Linked DNA regions of Haloactinospora alba. The protein of the gene in region 2 interacts with the protein of the main gene of each other region in a pairwise test. Links are inferred from orthologs where the notes say so. Each region holds a gene or a part of one and is shown on either strand. Other genes may lie near its edges.

The links.
Region 1: the proteins of FHX37_RS05205 (region 2) and paaC interact in binary tests that used the Escherichia coli proteins (3 or more experiments, as listed by UniProt). The link is inferred for Haloactinospora alba from one-to-one orthologs.

What each region holds. Positions count from the first base shown.
Region 1 is NZ_VFQC01000003.1:421,439-424,508, forward strand. The notes cover bases 38-3,036. They hold paaC (1,2-phenylacetyl-CoA epoxidase subunit PaaC), read right to left. Parts: upstream 1,950-3,036; coding sequence 1,125-1,949; downstream 38-1,124. Other genes in these bases: paaE (1,2-phenylacetyl-CoA epoxidase subunit PaaE), read right to left, coding at 38-608; paaD (1,2-phenylacetyl-CoA epoxidase subunit PaaD), read right to left, coding at 619-1,131; paaB (1,2-phenylacetyl-CoA epoxidase subunit PaaB), read right to left, coding at 1,946-2,266; paaA (1,2-phenylacetyl-CoA epoxidase subunit PaaA), read right to left, coding at 2,263-3,036. Also shown: more of paaE, read right to left, coding at 1-37; more of paaA, read right to left, coding at 3,037-3,070. UniProt on the Escherichia coli protein: Component of 1,2-phenylacetyl-CoA epoxidase multicomponent enzyme system which catalyzes the reduction of phenylacetyl-CoA (PA-CoA) to form 1,2-epoxyphenylacetyl-CoA. The subunit C may be essential for structural integrity of the alpha subunit.
Region 2 is NZ_VFQC01000001.1:1,129,381-1,132,451, forward strand. The notes cover bases 1-3,000. They hold FHX37_RS05205 (response regulator), read right to left. Parts: upstream 1,843-3,000; coding sequence 1,159-1,842; downstream 1-1,158. Other genes in these bases: FHX37_RS05195 (hypothetical protein), read left to right, coding at 262-546; FHX37_RS05210 (ATP-binding protein), read right to left, coding at 1,839-3,000. Also shown: more of FHX37_RS05210, read right to left, coding at 3,001-3,071. UniProt on the Escherichia coli protein: Member of the two-component regulatory system DpiA/DpiB, which is essential for expression of citrate-specific fermentation genes and genes involved in plasmid inheritance.

The DNA.
Region 1 (3,070 bases), on a different replicon or contig from region 2:
CTGCACAGCGGCGACTCGCCCGCCTCGCGGCTGAGGACGTGCAGCAGCTGGAACCGGCTCGGGTAGCGGTCCTTGAGGTCCTGCAGCTCCTCCAGCAGCATCGCGTCGCGCGCCCACCGGTTGGCGTACACCAGGGTGAACGTGCTGCGCGGTTCGGCGGCCAGCGTGGTCGCCACCAGGGAGAACACCGGGGTGACGCCGCTGCCGCCGGCCACGGCCACGTGCCTGCGGGCCGACTCCGGTTCCAGCGCGGTGCTGAACCGCCCGGTCGGCGGGAGCACGTCCAGCACGTCGCCCGGCCGCAGCGCCGTGGTGGCGTGCTGGGAGAAGGCCCCGCCGGGGAGCCGTTTCACCCCGATGCGCAGCGGCCCGTCGGGGGCGGGGGAGCAGATGGAGTAGTTCCGGCGCACCTCGCGGCCGTCCAGGACGCACCGCAGGGTGAGGTGCTGCCCCTGGGTGAAGCTGAACGTCTCGGCCAGCTCCGGCGGCACGTCGAACGTCACGGCCACCGAGTCCTCGGTCAGCCGGTCGACGGCTGCCACCGCCAGCGGGTGGAACGTGCCCTGGTGGGCGGCGCCGGTGGTGCGCTCCCCGGTCTCGGCGGTCATGGTCCCCCCGCTACAACGGTTTCACGTGGTCGAACGGTTCGCGGCAGGAGCCGCAGGAGTAGAGGGCCTTGCAGGCGGTGGAGCCGAACCGGCTCACCTCCCGGGTGTCCAGGGAGCCGCAGTGCGGGCAGCGCACGGACAGTTCCACCCCCACCCGGCGGCCGCCGCCGGCGGGGGCCGCGCCCGTGGGCGGCGCGATCCCGTGCTCGGCGAGTTTGCGGCGGCCCTCGGGGGTGATCCGGTCGGTCGACCACGCCGGGGTGAGTTCGGTGCGCACCTCGACGCTGGTGTAGCCGTGCTCGGCCAGCGCGGCGCGGATGTCGTCGCGGATGGCGTCCATGGCGGGGCACCCGGCGTAGGTGGGGGTGACGGTCACCGTGACGGTCCCCGCGGCGTCACACTCCACCCGGCGCAGGATGCCCAGGTCAGCGAGGTTCACCATGGGCAGCTCCGGGTCGCGCACCTCGGCGGCGATGCCGCGCGCCTCCTCCGCGCTGCGGGGATCGGGGACGCGGGTCACCACTGGGCTCCCGGGTGGGAACGGTGCAGGTGCTGCATCTCGGCCAGGAGGTAGCCGAACGGTTCGGTGTGCACCCCGTCGCGGCCGCCCAGCCCGCCCAGGCCGGCGACGGGGGCGACCGCCGGGCGCTGCAGCCCCGCCTCGGCGAGCACCCCGTCCAGGAACGCGTCCCAGGCGGGGCGCAGCCCGGCGGGGTCGGTGCCGAAACCGGTGCCGGAGACCGCGCGGGCCACCCCGTCGGAGGCGAACACCTCGGCGGTGTAGGGCCACAGCGCCTCCAGGGCCCGGGTCATTCGGCGGGCGCTCTCCCCGGTCCCGTCGCCGAGCCGCACGGTCCACCGGGCCGCGTGGTCGCGGTGGTAGGCGGCTTCCTTGACGGCTTTGGCGGCGATGCCGGCGAGCTCACCGTCGGTGGAGCCGCCCAGCGCCGTGTACAGCTCCACGGCGTAGGCGGAGAACAGCAGCTGGCGCGCGACGGTGTGCGCGAAGTCGGTGTTGGGGAACTCCACGAGGCGGCAGTTGACGAACTGGCTCTCGTCGCGCAGGTAGGCCAGCTCGTCCTCGGTGCGCAGCACCCCGGTGAGCTGTTCCTCCAGCCGGCCGGCGTAGCTCAGCAGCAGGCGGGCCTGGCCCAGCAGGTCCAGGGAGATGTTGGACAGCGCCACGTCCTCCTCGAGCTGGGGCGCTCGGGTGACCAGCTCGGCGAGCCGGTGGCTGGCGACGAGGGCGTCGTCGCCCAGCCGCAGCAGGTAGGACACGGCGGCGGTGTCGGCGGTGACGGCGCGTGCCCCGACGCGGTCGGGGGCGTCCTCTGCGTTCACAGGTGCTCGACCCCTTCCGGTACCTCGTAGAAGGTCGGATGCCGGTACACCTTGTCGTCCGCCGGGTCGAAGAAGGACGCCTTGTTCTCCGGCGCGGAGGCGGTGATCCGCGCCGAGGGCACCACCCACACGCTGACTCCCTCGCCCCGGCGGGTGTACAGGTCGCGGGCGTTGTACAGGGCGTGCTCGGCGTCGGCGGCGTGCAGGCTGCCCACGTGTACGTGCGACATTCCCCGCCGGGCGCGTACGAACACCTCCCACAGCGGCCAGTCGCGGGTGTCGTCGTGGCTCCGCTGCCCCGTGTCGTCATCGGTCACGGTGTCGCCTCCTCTCGCGTGCGCGCTGCCCGGTTGGCGGCGTGCGCGCGTGCCGCCTCCCGCACCCAGGCGCCGTCGGCGTGCGCGGCGCGGCGGCGTTCCAGCCGCTGCCGGTTGCACGGGCCGTTGCCCTTGAGGACCTGTTTGAACTCGCTCCAGTCGATCTCGCCGAAGTCGTAGTGGCCCCGCCGCTCGTTCCAGACGAGGTCGGCGTCGGGAAGGGTGAGGCCGAGCGCCTCGGCCTGCGGCACGATCATGTCCACGAACTTCTGCCGCAGCTCGTCGTTGGAGAAGCGTTTGATCCCGTAGGCCATCGAGGTGTCGGAGTGGGCCGACTCGGCGTCGGGCGGTCCGAACATCATCAGGGACGGCCAGTACCACCGGTTCACCGCGTCCTGGGCCATCTCCCGCTGGGCGGGTGTGCCGCGCGCCAGCACGTGCAGGATCTCGAACCCCTGGCGCTGGTGGAAGCTCTCCTCCTTGCAGATGCGCACCATGGCGCGGGCGTAGGGGCCGTAGGAGCAGCGGCACAGCGGCACCTGGTTGGTGATCGCGGCGCCGTCCACGAGCCAGCCGATCACCCCCACGTCGGCCCAGGTGAGGGTGGGGTAGTTGAAGATGGAGGAGTACTTCTGCCGCCCCTCGTGCAGCAGGTCCAGCATCTCGGCGCGGCTGGTGCCCAGGGTCTCGGCGGCGCTGTACAGGTACAGGCCGTGGCCGGCCTCGTCCTGGACCTTGGCGAGGAGGACGGCTTTGCGTTTCAGGCTGGGGGCGCGGGTGATCCAGTTCGCCTCGGGCTGCATC
Region 2 (3,071 bases):
GCGGTGCGATGCTCCCCGCGCACGCGGGGATGGACCCGTGGAAGCCGACAATGCCCCCAGGGCGCACACATGCTCCCCGCGCACGCGGGGATGGACCCAGCTTCCGGTCGGACGAAAGCAGCTCGGCTCCATGCTCCCCGCGCACGCGGGGATGGACCCTTGCTGCCCGGTGGGATCTCTCCCCGGGAGATGTGAGCCCCACGCACGTGGGAATAGGTCGCCCCGAACTCGGGGCGGCCCTCTCATCTACCGTGAGGACATATGACCTACCCCAACCTCCACTATTTCCCGCGCCGCTCCGGATGGGCGGTCACGTCGTTCGTGCTGGGCATTCTCGGAGTGGTCACGACATTCCCGTTGTTCGGACTGGTCACCTTGTTGCCCGCCGGAGCCGCGCTGACCGGTGCCTACGCGCTACGGGTGACTCACACCCACCAGCTACGCGGCAGAGTTCTCGCCCTGTGGGGGTTCTGGCTCGGAGTCGTGTTTTTCCTGATCAACGTCGGGCTGCTGATGCTTGGCATAGTGGGGATGCGTATGGAGTAGGAGTATCTCCCGTGCGTGGACGAAGGTGAGGAGATCCCGCCTGGGGGAGCCGTCGATGGCGAGGCGCGGATGGTGCTCCCACGAACCCTGATGGGGGCTCAGCACGAAGAGCCGGGTGTCGACACTTGGCAGGGTGGCGCGTCGGCCATGGTCGACCTGGAATTGGAAGATTTCTCGATCGTCCCTCGGTACTTGCTGATGGTCTCGGGGCTGCGGTTCCGGGCGGAGGGCATAGCGGTCCTTTCGCGTTTCGGTTCGTGGCCCAATCCTCCGCTGTGCGACCGCCGCGCAACTCAGGTAAAATCCCCTGCAGTGGCGTCACTCCTGGTCACTAGGGGTATCCATGGGGCGGTAGCTCAGCAGGTCAGAGCAAGGGACTCATAATCCCTGCGTCGCGGGTTCGAGCCCCGCCCGCCCCACCCGCACCACTTCGGAGGAAGCGCCTTCGGCTTGGAGGAACGGGTCGACGGTGCTCGGTTGCGTCGTGCGAGCTGCCGCGGCCGGAACGGCTGCGTCCGGTGGGTTGCGCCGAATGCGCGCCGACACCCGGAGAAACCCGCGGACCCGTGGCAGTCTCGTTTCCCAGCCGCCTGGCGGGCCTCGGCGCCGGGATCATTCCGCCCAGTGGTAACGGTGTTCGGGTCGACCGGCCGAACCGTAGCGCATGTGCAACGTCGCCCGCCCCTCGCCGCACAGGTGCTCCAGATAGCGCCGAGCAGTGACCCGGGCTGTCCCGGTGCGCTTTGCGACATCGGCTGCGGACAGGTCGCTTTCGGCCTGGCGCAGTGTGTCGGCGACAAGTCGGGCCGTCGCCTGGCTCATTCCTTTGGGGAGCTCGTTTCGCGACGCGGGGCGCAGCAGGCCGAACAGGTCGTCGACGTCGCGCTGGGTCGCCTCATCGATGCGGGTGAGCTTGCTGCGCGCGCTCCGGTAACGCTCCAGCTGGTCACGCAGCGACCCCAGCGGGAAAGGCTTGAGAAGGTAGTGCACGACGCCGCTGCGCATGGCGGCGCGGACATTGTCCACATCCCGAAGCGCGGTGATCACCAGGACATCGACGCGCTCCTCCTCGGGGCGCTCGGGGCCCCGCAGTTCCTGAAGCACCGTGATACCGGAGAGGTCGGGCAGGAACAGGTCCAGCAGGACAAGGTCCGGCCGGTGCTCGGCGACCGCATCCAGGCTGTCCCGGCCGGTGGCGGCGATACCGGCCACCCGGAATCCGGGGATGGAGGACACGAGATCGCTGTGGTTCCGTGCCACCCGGGCGTCGTCGTCAACGATGAGAACCGATATCACGCTTCTCCTCCCTCCCGCGTGTCCTCGGGGGATCCGAGCGCGTCCGTCCTGTCTTCCGGCGGAGCCGCGGCTAATGGTACGTAGGCGGTGAAGGCGGTCTCGCCGTCGGTGTCGACGGTGATCCACCCGCCGCGACGGGCACAGGCGTGGCGGACGAGCGCCAACCCCATCCCCCGGTGGCTTCGGTCGTCGCCACCGGCGGTGGAGGCGGCCTTGGTACTGGTGCCGGCGGCGAAGAGGCCGTCGGCCACCGCATCGGCGATCCCCGGCCCGGAATCGCTCACGCGAACCTCGAGCAGGGGCGGTGTCTGCGGACCCTCGTGGGCGAGCAGGAGCAGCTCCACCCACCCGCCTGCTCCCGCCGCCTCCAGAGCATTGTCCAGGAGGTTGCCCACCACCAGCAGCACTTCCTCGCGTACGTCGGTTCCCAGTTCGGCCGGGATGCGGGTGACCGGCGCCAGATCCAGGCGTAGCCCCTGTTCGGAGGCTTGAGCGGATTTGGCCATCACCAACGCCGCCAGGGCGACGTCGTTGATGCGGCCCGTGATCTCACTTCCCGCCCGGTCGTGGGACGGGGACAGTTCGGTGAGATAGGAACGCGCCTGTTCCACCGAGCCCAGGTCCAGCATTCCCGCCACCGTGTGGATGCGGTTGGTGAACTCGTGGCTCTGCGCTCTCAGCCCCCGCGTTACGGTGCGGGCACCGTCGAGTTCGTCGGACAACCGCATCAACTCGGTATGGTCACGCATGGTGACAACAGCACGCCCGTCCCCGGTGTCCCGGCGGTTGCACACCAGGATGCGTGAGCCGACCATGGCCATCTGGTCGTTTCCGCTGCGCGCCCCGCTGAGGATGTCGTGGATGCCGGACTCCAGCCCCAGCGTCGCCAGGGAACGCCCCACACAGTGCGCATCCAGCCCGAGCATGTCGCGGGCGGGCTGGTTGGCTAACTCCACCTCTCCCTCGGCGGTCACGGCGAGCACGCCCTCGCGGATGGCGTGCAGCAGCGCTTCGCGGTGCTCCAGTAGTTGGGTGATCTCGCGCGGCTCGAGCCCGTGGGTCTTAGCGCGCACCCGGCGGGATATCACCCACGCCCCGAGCGCTCCGCCCACCAGCACCACCACAGCGGCGCCCGCGGCTACGCTGGCCGCCCGCACAGCGGCCCCCTCGATCTCGGAGACCGCTATCCCCACGGAGACGACCCCGATGACGTCACCGTCCTCGGAGGT